DNA from 3 places in the Bacillus methanolicus genome. Region 1 is predicted to be linked to each of the others. Evidence: riboswitches for the same ligand, from Rfam matches in the RefSeq annotation. Region 1 holds a riboswitch; each other region holds the start of a gene.
The links. A riboswitch is a leader RNA that binds a small molecule or an ion and turns the genes downstream of it on or off. The one in region 1 is predicted to bind S-adenosylmethionine.
Positions count from the first base shown of each region.

Region 2: another riboswitch for S-adenosylmethionine. It lies ahead of metK (methionine adenosyltransferase); the one in region 1 lies ahead of C0966_RS06250 (methionine biosynthesis PLP-dependent protein).
Region 3: another riboswitch for S-adenosylmethionine. It lies ahead of mtnW (2,3-diketo-5-methylthiopentyl-1-phosphate enolase); the one in region 1 lies ahead of C0966_RS06250 (methionine biosynthesis PLP-dependent protein).

Region 1 is NZ_PNFF01000001.1:1,241,896-1,246,344, reverse strand. It holds gene C0966_RS06260 (bifunctional homocysteine S-methyltransferase/methylenetetrahydrofolate reductase) at 1-302, opposite strand, end outside; gene metC (cystathionine beta-lyase) at 299-1,501, opposite strand; gene C0966_RS06250 (methionine biosynthesis PLP-dependent protein) at 1,498-2,610, opposite strand; SAM riboswitch class I at 2,693-2,809, opposite strand; gene C0966_RS06245 (ABC transporter ATP-binding protein) at 3,019-3,807, shown strand; gene C0966_RS06240 (ABC transporter substrate-binding protein) at 3,928-4,449, shown strand, end outside.
Region 2 is NZ_PNFF01000001.1:2,307,790-2,312,238, reverse strand. It holds gene pckA (phosphoenolpyruvate carboxykinase (ATP)) at 1-322, opposite strand, end outside; gene C0966_RS11525 (thiol-disulfide oxidoreductase DCC family protein) at 532-915, shown strand; SAM riboswitch class I at 1,006-1,131, shown strand; gene metK (methionine adenosyltransferase) at 1,517-2,716, shown strand; gene asnB (asparagine synthase (glutamine-hydrolyzing)) at 3,021-4,449, shown strand, end outside.
Region 3 is NZ_PNFF01000001.1:549,123-553,571, forward strand. It holds gene C0966_RS02810 (carbon-nitrogen family hydrolase) at 40-822, opposite strand; gene C0966_RS02815 (pyridoxal phosphate-dependent aminotransferase) at 943-2,115, shown strand; SAM riboswitch class I at 2,202-2,305, shown strand; gene mtnW (2,3-diketo-5-methylthiopentyl-1-phosphate enolase) at 2,525-3,748, shown strand; gene C0966_RS02825 (2-hydroxy-3-keto-5-methylthiopentenyl-1-phosphate phosphatase) at 3,745-4,407, shown strand; gene C0966_RS02830 (methylthioribulose 1-phosphate dehydratase) at 4,404-4,449, shown strand, end outside.

The DNA of each region.
Region 1 (4,449 bases):
CCAAGTATGTAAGCCCGGTTTTGTGCTGCTTTTTTGGCATTTTTTACAGCAGCGCTGTTGATTTCTTTTACAAAATCCTCAAGACCGTATCGCTTCAGCTTTAAATAATTGGCTGCATAAGTGTTTGTTTGAATCACATCAGCGCCTGCATCAATATAAGCCTGGTGTATATTTGTGATTTGCTCGGCCTGGGAAAGGTTCAGCTCTTCGAAACAGCAGTCTGTTCCATATGAATAAAGAAGAGTTCCCATTGCACCGTCGGCGATTAATATTTGATCTTCTAGTTTTTTCAGGAAGCTCATTTCCTTCCTCCTCGTTTTACGTATATTTCCTTTTCTTCGTAACAATGTTCATTTAAAGCAACAGTAAAGTCATGAATTAGATCATCCGGGTTTTCAAGCCCTACTGATAAACGAAGAAGAGTATCGCTGATTCCCCGTTTTTCTCTTTCATCTTGCGGCATTGCCGCATGAGACATTTTCGCGGGATAGGAAAGAATTGATTCGACCGCCCCGAGACTTACGGCGAATACAGGGATATGAACCTTTGATAAAAATGAACGAAGCACTTGTTCATTGATTAATTCAAAGGAAAGAACGGCTCCCGGCCCTTTTGCCTGCTCTGCTTGCAAAGCATATTGCGGGTGGTTTTTCAGTCCGGGATAATAAACCTTTTTCACTAATGGTTGATCTTCCAAAAATGACGCAATCTTTTTTGCTGATTTGATGGATTGTTCAAGGCGGACATGAAGCGTTTTTAAACCACGCAAAACCAACCATGCATCTTGAACACCGAGAACTGCACCAAATGAATTTTGTAAAAAGGCAAGCTTTTCGGCCAGAATTTCATCTTTAACCACTGCTAAACCTGCTACGACATCACTATGCCCCGACAAAAATTTGGTTGCACTGTGGAGTACAACATCTGCTCCTAATGTAAGGGGTTTTTGCAGGGCAGGGGTTAAAAATGTGTTATCAACAAAGGTTAATGCATCATTTTCCTTCGCGATTTGACTGATTGCTTTAATATCCGTCACTTTTAGCAGAGGATTTGACGGTGTTTCAATATAAAAAACTTTTGTATTAGGGCGTACCGCTTGACGCACGGCTGAAAGATTCGTCATATCGACAAATGTGTGCTCGATTCCATATCTGGTCAAGACTTGTGTTACGACCCTGAAAGTACCCCCGTATACATCTTCAGAAAGGATGACATGATCTCCTTTGGAAAGAAGGAGAAAAGCGGTGGATATAGCTGCCATTCCCGATGAAAAAGCAAATCCTCTCGTTCCTTCTTCCAATTCCGCAATGACTTCCTCGAGCGCTTCGCGAGTTGGATTTAAGCTGCGGCTGTAATCATATTTTCCGAACTGGTCGATGTGAAACTGATGAAAAGTAGATGCATGCTGAATAGGCACACTTACCGCACCTGTCACTGGATCGATTTTTTGCCGATTGTGAAGAAGCAATGTTTCAAAAGAAAAAGTTCCTTGTTCATTCATACTGCAACCACCTTCCGGGCATGGACAAATGCCTGCTCCAAATCTTCTATTAAATCGTGAACATCTTCAATTCCTACCGAAAACCTTAATAGACGATTACAGACTCCGTTTTCCAGCCGGATTTCTTCAGGAATATCTGCATGAGTCTGCGTGGCAGGGTAGGTGATAAAACTTTCTACTCCTCCGAGGCTTTCGGCAAAAGTGATAAGGGAAAGACTTTGCAAAAAAGGATTTACCCATGATTCATCTTTCAATCGGAATGAAACCATTCCGCCTTTTCCGGGATAAAGAACGTCAATGACTGCTTCATGTTCAGAAAGATAAGATACAATTGCTTTCGCATTTTCTTCATGTTTCTTCATCCGAAGAGACAAGGTTTTCATTCCGCGCATTAACAGCCATGAATCGAATGGACTAAGAACAGCCCCTGCAGCGTTATGATAAAGTGCAAGGGATTCGCACAGTTCTTTTCCTTTTGCAACAATGAGTCCGGCAAGTACGTCATTATGCCCTCCAAGGTATTTTGTCGCACTGTGAATGACGATGTCCGCACCAAGTGCTAAAGGCTGCTGCAGCAGCGGAGTGTAGAACGTATTGTCCACAATCAGCAATAAATCGTGCTTTTTCGCAATCTTTGAAACTGATGAAATATCGGTTTGTTCCATGAGGGGATTTGTCGGAGTTTCCAGGAAGATAGCTTTTGTTTGAGGAGTAATATGACTCTCAAGCTCTTCCGGACAACACGTATTTACATATTTGCAGCTTAATCCCCATTTTTTAAAGCCCTGTTCCAATAGCCGGTATGTTCCTCCATACAAATCTTTGCTCACAATCCATTCATCACCGGATTGAAATAAAGACAAAATCGTAAATATGGCTGCCATTCCGGAACTGCAGGCAAAGCCTTGATCACCTTTTTCTAAATCGGCAATTGCATTTTCAAGAATCTGTCTTGTCGGATTTCCTGTGCGGATATAGTCATATCCGGTTGATTGTCCAATGCCTTCGTGCCGATAAGCTGTAGAAAAATAAACTGGCGGGTTTACGGTTCCTGTTGCTTTTTCACTTCGATTGCCGATTTGTGCAAGTTTTGTGTCTACTTTATACATGACCGTCACTCCTTTTATGTAGGAAAAATAAAAAAAGTCTTCTATGATAAGAAGACTTTTGTAATCAGTGAACACAAGCGCCTTCTTATCTTTCAAGTTCAAATGAACTTGCTGGAATTAGCACCTTTTCAATGTTGTAGAAACATTGAAGGTTGCTGAGGCTTCATCGGGCCAGTCCCTCGACCTCTCTTGATAAGAAATCATCAATATTAAATTTTATTTAAACTTACTATACGAAATTGTATTCTGTCAATTCCTTTTTTGCATAATTTTCGAAACTTTTTAATTTTATAAGGTTGAATTTTTGAACAAAGTATATTAAACTTACTAACAACCAATTAATCACACTAATTTGATAGGAATTTAATGAAATTAATCAGCCGAGGTGAAAGGAAGGTTAAGCGAAAATTGGATCATTCTGTAATTATTAAAGTTGATCGTGTCAGTAAAAGTTTTTCGAACAAAGGGCAAACAGAACAAGTATTACATAAAGTCTCGTTTGAATTAAAAAAGGGGGAGATTATTTCTATACTCGGTGAGAGCGGATGCGGAAAAAGCACTCTTTTAAATGTGATCGGAGGTTTTGAAAAAGCTGACAGCGGCAGGGTTCTTTTGGATGGACATATAGTGGAGCGGCCAAGCAGGCGGTGTGTGATGTTATTTCAAAATTATGGACTGCTGCCTTGGCGGTCGGTTCTTAAAAATGTGGAGTTAGGATTAGAAGATCAAGCAAATATACCCGCAAACGAACGAAGAGAGCGGGCTTTTCATTATTTAAGATTAGTCGGACTAAATGATAAAGCCAATCTCTTTCCCCATCAGTTGTCTGGAGGGATGCAGCAGCGGGTTGCGCTTGCCAGAGCGCTGGTCATTCAACCGGAGCTAATCTTAATGGACGAACCATTTGCAGCTTTGGATACGTTTAACCGTTATTATTTACAAGATGAACTATTACGTCTTCAGGACAAAGAAAAAACAACCATTATTCTTGTAACGCATGATATTGATGAAGCAATCTATTTATCTGATCGGATTCTGATCATGAGCGCAAATCCGGGACGTATCCGCAAAGAAATAAAAATCAACACATCAAGACCGAGAGATCGAAGTCATCAAGACTTTCAGCATTTCCGAAAAATTATCTTCGAAGAGTTTCATTTTAACCGTCCAGCACAGCCAATGGAATACAGTATTTAATTTTTTCAGTAAGAAAATATGCCATACAGATAAATTTAATTTACAGAAAGTTATTGCGAGTTGAATTTTTCTGTTATTTTATTTATTTATCTTTTTAAAAATAATTAGGGGGTTAATTCAATGAGGAAAAAAATTAGGAGAGCTTTTACTTTATCATTGCTCATAATGAACCTTATTATTCTTTCAGCCTGCGGGTCAAGTCAAGTATCTACACATAGCAGCGGAGGCGGAAAACGCACAATTAAAATAGGGTACTTGCCAATCACTCATGCAGTGCCATTGTACATAGAAGAAGAGATCGGCAAGAAAAACTTTAAAAATATCAAGCTTGAACTTGTGAAATTTGGATCGTGGCCTGAATTAATGGACGCTCTCAATACAGGAAGGATTGATGGAGCTTCCGTCCTTGTACAACTAGCTATGAAAGCAAAAGAACAAGGAATCGATTTAAAAGCGGTCGCATTAGGCCATCGAGATGGAAATGTAATCGTATCTTCAAAAGAAATAAACCGTGTGGAGGCCTTAAAAGGGAAAAATTTTGCCATCCCACACAAATTTTCTACTCATAATATGCTGCTTTATCAAATGTTAAAAAAAGAAGGGCTTCCATATGATGATGTGAATGTGATTGAACTTCCTCCT
Region 2 (4,449 bases), 1.1 Mb from region 1:
TGAATACAAATATTTCTTCTTTTTCCTTTAAGTAGTTTATTACTTTATTATATAGTTTATTAAATGCTTCTTCAGAAATTGGCTGGTTAACAGAGCCCCAATCGATTTTATCTTTTGTAGAAGCTTCTTCCACGATATATTTATCCTTAGGCGAACGCCCGGTGTATTTCCCGGTTGTGGCACGAACTGCTCCGGTTGATGTTAAAGCCCCTTCTTTACGGTATAACACTTTTTCCACTAATTGAGGGACGGACAATTGAATTTGAACATTACTTCCTTTTAACAAATCAGTCAACTCGTTCGGAATCGTAACAGAATTCATCTGATGATTACCTTCCTTTTTCATTTGTTTTTTGTAAGTGGTTACATATCAATTAGTATAACACTTTTAAATAATTAGTCTATACTATATATGAAAGTTTCAATAATATTTTAAAAAATGTACTTTTGAACTGTTTTTAAAATAGTATGTTAAAATAGACATAAATTATGATTTATCTGCCCAAGTCTTATGTTTAACAAATAATAGGAATGATCATCTTGAAAACCATTGCGTTGTACGATCAAACATGCTCATTATGCCAGGAAACAAAGAGAATATTCAACAAACTCGATTGGCTTGGCAAAGTTGAGTGGATCTCCCTTCAGGAGTATGAGAAAAAGCAAAGCTGCTTTCCGTTTCGAAAAGAAGATTTAAGGAAAGAACTTCATATTGTTACTCCGTCCAACAAAATCTATAAAGGATTTTATGCAGTAAGGCGCTTGCTTGTTCTTTTACCTGCAACGTTTTTCTTTGGGATTTTGATCCATGCTCCCCTCGTTGACAGGATTGGGAGTCCCATTTATAAATGGGTGGCAAAAAACAGGCATAAATTTCTGCGGAAAAATTGCGACAGCGGAAGTTGCTCCCTATAGAAAAACATAGGTCCAGCGCAGAATTTAGGCAAAAAAAACAATTGACATCGTTTAACACAATGAGATATGATTTAACCTTGAACGGATACTCTCTTATCCCGAGATGGTGGAGGGACAGGCCCGATGAAACCCAGCAACCTGCTCTATGATGAAATACAGACGTCTAGAGAAAAGGTGCTAACCTGAGGCAAGGATAAAGTCCTTGAACGATAAGAGTGAAAGGCGCAAACCTGACGTTTTCAACCTTTCCTCATGTGCGGGAAGGTTTTTTATTTTGTTTATTTCAAAGGGCATGCAGTCTTTCGTTTTGACAAAAACAATCTATGGCAATAATGCCGGAAAAAATTTAGTTAAGGCATCATAAAACTGCCATGTTTATTTCATACTAATGGGAATGAGTACCGTATCAATTGAGGTTATGGAAATACGATTTGTGAGTTGTCAAGCCCCCAGTGCACAGGTTCGGGGGTCATAAGCCGCCCTGCTGCGGGGCTGAAAAGATGCCTCCTCGCAGATCGTCTTATGCCTGCAGGGACTAATGCGAGGCGCTTCCATTTTCCTGTAACCTCGCTCTATATTATGAAATAAAGGAGGAAGTCAGTTGTCAAAAAAACGTCGTTTATTTACTTCTGAATCAGTAACTGAAGGTCATCCCGATAAAATTTGTGACCAAATTTCGGATGCAATCTTAGATGCCATTTTAGCAAAAGATGCGAATGCTCGTGTTGCTGCTGAAACATCTGTAACTACTGGTTTGGTGTTGGTTACCGGAGAAATCACAACTTCTACGTATGTAGACATCCCTAAAATTGTTCGTGAAACAGTTGCAAATATTGGCTACACCCGTGCAAAATACGGTTTTGATGCTGAAACATGTGCGGTATTAACTTCTATTGATGAGCAGTCTCCTGATATTGCTATGGGTGTTGACAAGGCTCTTGAAGCTCGTGAAGGCCAAATGACTGATGAAGAGATCGAAGCGATCGGAGCAGGAGACCAGGGATTAATGTTCGGCTTTGCCTGCAACGAAACAAAAGAGCTTATGCCTTTGCCAATCTCTCTTGCTCATAAGCTTGCCCGCCGATTAACGGAAGTGCGGAAAGAAGAGATTCTTCCTTACCTTCGTCCGGATGGAAAAACTCAGGTGACTGTTGAGTATGATGAAAACGATAAGCCTGTACGCATCGATACAATCGTTATTTCTACTCAGCATCATCCTGAAATTACACTTGAGCAAATTCAGCGTAATATTAAAGAATATGTTATTGACCCGGTTGTTCCAAAAGAATTAATCGATGAAAATACAAAATACTTCATCAACCCGACAGGCCGATTCGTTATCGGAGGCCCTCAAGGGGATGCCGGCCTAACAGGTCGCAAAATTATCGTTGATACTTATGGGGGTTATGCACGCCACGGCGGCGGTGCTTTCTCTGGCAAGGATCCTACAAAAGTTGACCGTTCAGCTGCTTATGCGGCACGGTATGTTGCGAAAAATATCGTAGCTGCTGGACTTGCAGAAAAAGTTGAGGTTCAGCTTGCATATGCGATCGGAGTTGCCAAGCCGGTATCGATTTCAATTGATACATTTGGTACAGGAAAAGTTAGTGAAGATGTTCTTGTTGACCTTGTCAACAAAAACTTTGACCTTCGCCCTGCAGGGATCATTAAGATGCTAGACCTTCGCCGTCCGATTTACAAACAGACTGCAGCATACGGCCATTTTGGACGCAATGATATCGACCTTCCTTGGGAGCGTACGGATAAAGCAGAAGCTTTAAAGCAACAGGCACAAATTTAACATTCGATGGGAGTTGCATTGAATTATGTAACTCCCGTTTTATTTCTCCGTCTATTTTTTGTGGAAAAGGGGCGGAGCTACATGCTCGTTTTTTAGAGAGCTGTCAATTGGGGTTTACTTCGATATAAATTCGTGTAAACTTCAATTAATACCTGATTTTTCCCGGCGATTTTTTTGTGTTCTAAGTGCATTTTTAATGTGAATAGTGGTAGTATTAGAGAGTATGTTTTTGTTGAATGACGAATGATTACAGGTAATAATTTTTTATATTATTTTCGAAAAAACGGAGAAGGTGACGTACATAATGTGTGGTTTTATTGGTTGTGTACATGAGAAAGCACAAGAATATCGCAACGAACAAAAACTGCTGTTTAAAAATATGAATAATATTATTACCCATCGCGGACCGGATGATGACGGCTATTTCTTTGATGACCATATACAATTCGGTTTCCGTCGTTTGAGCATCATTGATCTGGAATCCGGCCACCAGCCTTTAAGTTATGAAAATGAACGTTATTGGATCATTTTTAACGGAGAAGTTTATAACTATGTTGAACTTCGCGAAGAGCTGCTTAAAGAAGGGCTTACATTTGCTACAGAATCTGATACAGAGGTTATTGTTGCCCTTTACAGCCATTTGAAAGAAAAGGCGGTTGAAAAGCTTCGCGGCATGTTCGCATTTGTGATTTGGGATAAACAGGAGCAAACCCTGTACGGTGCACGCGATCCTTTTGGTATTAAGCCTTTCTTCTATTTTGAAGATGGTGACAAAACGTTCTTTGCATCTGAAAAGAAAAGTATTCTATTAGCAATTGAGAACGATGTATTAAACTACGAGTCATTGCAGCATTATTTAACGTATCAATTTGTGCCAGAACCAAATACGTTGTCTGAAGGAATAAAAAAACTTGAGCCCGGCCATTATTTTATCAAAAAAGTCGGCTCGCCAATGGAAATTAAGCGTTATTGGAAGGCTTCTTTCAACCCTGTTCATAAATCAGAAGATGAATTTATTAAAGAAATTCGAGATGTTTTATTTGATTCAGTAAAAATTCACATGCGAAGCGATGTGCCTGTCGGTTCATTCCTTTCAGGTGGAATCGATTCTTCCCTTATTGCTTCGATTGCAAAAGAGTTTCATCCTGCAATAAAGACATTCTCAGTAGGGTTTGGACGCAATGGATTCAGTGAAATTGATGTAGCGAAAGAGACGGCTGAGAAGCTTGGCGTTGAAAACATCAGCTATGTGATTTCGCCTGAAGAATATATGAACGAACTTCCGAAAATTATGTGGCATATGGATGATCCGCTTGCAGACCCTGCATGCGTTCCATTATATTTTGTTGCACGCGAAGCAAGAAAGCATGTGACGGTTGTTTTATCCGGTGAAGGAGCAGATGAATTATTCGGCGGCTATAACATTTACCGTGAACCGCAATCACTTGAAGTGTTTGATAAAATCCCTAAAGCCGGAAAATCGTTTTTAAAAGTCATTGCCAAAATAATGCCGGAGGGTATGAAAGGAAAGAGCTTCATTGAACGCGGCCTCACTCCGATGGAAGAGCGTTATATAGGCAACGCCAAAATGTTTACAGAAGAGGAAAAACGTAATCTTTTAAACGTATATAATGAAGGTCTAAACTATACAGATGTAACAAAGCCGTTGTATGAAGAAAGTGCCGGCTACGATCCTGTTGACCGTATGCAATACATCGACATCCATACATGGC
Region 3 (4,449 bases), 690 kb from region 1:
CAGTGAAAAAATAGATATGTCAATATTTTTTCAAATTTCCTAATAAAAGTCCGGCATTCGGTCTTCGAAAATAGGGATCATTTTCCGAACCTTTTCTGTCTCGCTCAAATTAATTTCGGCAACAAGAATTTCTTCCTGCTCTCCGGCTTCTGCAATGATTTCCCCCCACGGATCAATAATCATGGAATGACCCGCGAATGTATTGTTCGGGTCTTGCCCGGAACGGTTGCAGGCAATGACAAAACATTGATTTTCGATTGCGCGTGCGATTAAGAGGCTTCGCCAATGGGAAAGTCGGGAATGAGGCCATTCTGCCACAACAAACAATGCTTCTGCACCTTCCGCAGTATGAGTGCGGATCCATTCCGGGAAACGAATATCGTAGCAAATTACCCCTGCAAATTTTCTGTTTTCAAGCTGAAATAAACCTTTTGATTTTCCGCGGGTCAAAAAAAGATGTTCATTCATCAGCTTGAATAAGTGGAGTTTACTGTATTCGTGAATTTTATTGCCGTGTTTGTCGACAATCAAAAGCGTGTTAAAGACTCCTTCAGAGGTTTTGTTTGCAACGGAGCCACCAACAAAATGGATCCCGTGTTTTCTTGCTGCATTTTGCAGAAAAACAGTTGTTTCACTAGCATTTTCATCGGCTATTTCATTGATTCGAGTCAAATCATATCCTGTAGTCCATAATTCCGGAAGAAGAATTATATCCGGTTTTTTTGCAGCAGCTTCTTGTATAAGATTTTCCGCAGATTGAAAATTTTTTTTCGGATCGCCGAAGGCAAGATCCATCTGAATACATGCTATAGTTAATTTCATGACCTTCACCCTGTTTGAAAAATTTTATTCTTTACAAGCTTACATTTACGTTATATTATTTTTGACTAGAATTTCAACAATTTTATAAAATGAAAATAATTTCTGATTGTAGGTGTAACGATGAAACATTTCTCCCAATCTGATTTATTAAACAGCCTTCCGAAACAATTTTTTGCTTCGCTTGTAAAAAAAACAAACCAATATATTGAGAAAGGCTATGATGTCATTAATCTAGGCCAGGGAAACCCTGACCAGCCGACTCCTGAACATATTGTGAAAAAACTTCAGCAAGCTGCAGCAAACCCTGTGAACCATAAATATTCACCATTTCAGGGATTTCGATATTTAAAACAAGCAGCTGCGTTATTTTATAAACGGGAATACGGGGTGGAACTGGATCCGGACAAAGAGGTGGCAATATTGTTCGGCGGGAAAGCCGGGCTTGTTGAAATTCCGCAATGTCTGTTAAACCCGGGGGATGCCGCTCTCGTTCCTGATCCGGGATACCCGGATTATTGGTCAGGGATTGTATTGGCTCGTGCTGAGATGATCACCATGCCGCTCCGTGAAGAAAACGACTTTCTTCCTGATTTTGCCGATCTGCCGGAAGAAGATGCAAAAAAAGCAAAATTAATGTTTTTGAATTACCCGAATAACCCGACCGGGGCAACGGCGACAAAAGAATTTTTTGAACAGACTGTCAAGTTTGCCGAGGAAAATGATATTTGTGTTGTTCATGACTTTGCATATGGAGCCATCGGCTTTGACGGACAAAAGCCGCTAAGCTTTTTGCAGTTTGAAGGTGCAAAAGATGTCGGTATTGAAATTTACACACTCTCTAAAACTTATAACATGGCAGGATGGCGGGTCGGGTTTGCGGTTGGAAACGAAAGTGTGATTTCTGCCATTAACCTTTTACAGGATCACTTGTATGTCAGCTTGTTTGGAGCAGTTCAGGAGGCCGCAGCTTCTGCGTTGACAGAGTCTCAGGAATGTGTAGAAAAACTGAACAAAATGTACGAGTCAAGACGAAATGTTTTGATTAACGGGTTAAGGTCAATAGGCTGGAACGTAACAGCTCCAAAAGGATCATTTTTTGCCTGGCTGAAAGTGCCGGATAACTTTACATCAGAACAATTTTCTGATTATCTTCTTGAAAAAGCGCATATCGTCGTTGCGCCGGGCATTGGCTTTGGCAAGCATGGAGAAGGCTATGTCAGAGCAGGATTACTGACTTCTGAAGAAAGACTTTTAGAAGCAGTTGAGCGAATTAAAGCTTTAAAAATTTTTTAAAATGATGGATTGACAAATCAAAATATTCCTGCGATAATCCAAATAAATCTAGCGCGTAAAAAATTGAATATGAACCAAATATTGTTTTCTTATCAAGAGCAGGCGGAGGGACGAGCCCAATGAAGCCCGGCAACCGACTTATTTTATAAGCACGGTGCTAATTCTTGCAGCAATAGCTGAAAGATGAGAAGATCTTAGTTTGCAGCACTAACCTCTTCTTGTCGAAGAGGTTTTTTTGTTGCGTAAGAAAGAGGTTATCAACCGGTTTTTGAATTTATCGACCAGTCTTAAGGATATCGATGCCTGCCGAATGGGAGCAAATGCACCTTGAACGGGAGTAAACTCCTGATAAACAAAAATAAACATTTTTCGTAAGTATTAACCAGTTTCCATGAAAGGAAGATTCCAATTGAGTGAAATCATTGCGACGTACTTAGTGTTTGACTCCAAACATGACCCTGAAAAAAAAGCGGAAGAAATTGCCCTTGGGCTAACAGTCGGTTCCTGGACCAATTTGCCTGAACTCGAAAAAAATCAGCTCAAAAAACATAAGGGGAGAGTCGTTTCTGTAGAAGGTCTGGCACCCGGGGGAGCTCAAAAAGAAACGGAAGCTTTGATTAAAATTGCCTATCCGACAGTGAATTTTTCATTTGACATTCCAGCCATATTAACAACTGTTTTCGGAAAATTATCAATGGATGGAAAAATAAAACTGCTGGATTTACAGTTTAGCAGCGAGCTAAAAAAAGCTTTTCCCGGACCGCGATTCGGCATTCCCGGCATCCGTGAAAAATTAAATGTGTACGATAGGCCGCTCGTCATGAGTATTTTCAAAGGCTTAATTGGCCGGGATCTTAATTATTTGCTATTCCAGCTAAAGGAACAGGCAAAAGGCGGAGTCGATATTGTGAAAGATGACGAAATACTGTTTGAAAATGAGCTGACGCCATTTGAACAACGAATAACTGAAGGGAAAAAAGCTCTCCTTGATGTTTTTGAAACAACCGGGCACCGGACATTGTATGCAGTCAATTTAACAGGGCGTTCGTCAAAGCTTCGTGATCAGGCAAGAAAGGCTGCGGAATTGGGTGCAGACATATTGCTGTTTAATGTGTTTTCCTATGGCTTGGACATTCTTCAAGAGCTTCGGGAAGATGATAACATTGCCCTCCCGATTATGGCTCACCCGGCATTCAGCGGCGCGATCACCTCATCACCTTACTACGGTTTGTCTCATTCGCTTTTACTCGGTAAGCTAACCCGCTATGCGGGAGCCGATTTCTCTTTGTTTCCTTCACCGTATGGGACGGTTGCACTTGAAAGAGACAAGGCACTTGCGATGGCTGTAGCTTTAAGAGAAAGAGAAGACTATAAGCCGAGCTTTCCGGTTCCTTCAGCAGGCATTCATCCAGGCTTGGTGCCTCTTCTTGTACAGGATTTTGGAATTGACAGCATTATCAATGCAGGCGGCGGTGTTCACGGACATCCGGATGGCACAAAGGGAGGAGGACTTGCATTCAGGCAGGCAATTGATGCAGTTCTTTCCGGCAAATCACTATCCGAAAGCGCGGAGACCTTTCCAGAACTTAGAAAGGCAATTGATTTATGGGGTTCCTTCGAGGTGAACGTATGAAAAAATTTGCCGTATTTTGTGATTTTGATGGAACGATTACGGAAAAAGATAATATAATTTCGATTATGCAAAATTTCGCTCCTTCTGAGTGGATTCAAGTGAAGGACCAAATTTTAGCTCAGGAAATTACAAACCAAGAGGGAGTAGGGAAGATGTTTTCCCTTCTCCCAAGCAGATTAAGAAATAAAATTGCCCATTTTACTGTTCAGAATGCCTCTATTCGCCCCGGATTTCAAGAGTTCATTGATTTTCTTAATGAACATGATATTCCATTATTTATTGTTAGCGGCGGAATTGATTTTTTTGTAGAACCAATTCTTAAAAGATTTGGACCTTTTGCAGGATTATATTGCAACGGAGCTGATTTCAGCGGGGAAAATATTGAGATTCTATGGCCGTACAGCTGTGATGATTATTGTTCAAATGGTTGCGGCTGCTGCAAGCCTTCCGTTATCAGAAAACTGGAAGGAAACAGATTTTATAAAATTGTGGTTGGCGACTCGATCACGGATTTAGAAGCAGCTAAACAGGCTGATTACGTTCTTGCCCGGGATTTTTTAGAGGATAAATGCCGGGAACTAGGTATTCGATTTGATTCATTTGAAACATTTTTTGATTGTATAGAATCTATTAAAAAGATGATTGGGGTGAGAGCATGAGTTTGTTGGCTGAGAGATGGAATGAGCTTGCTGATGTAAAAG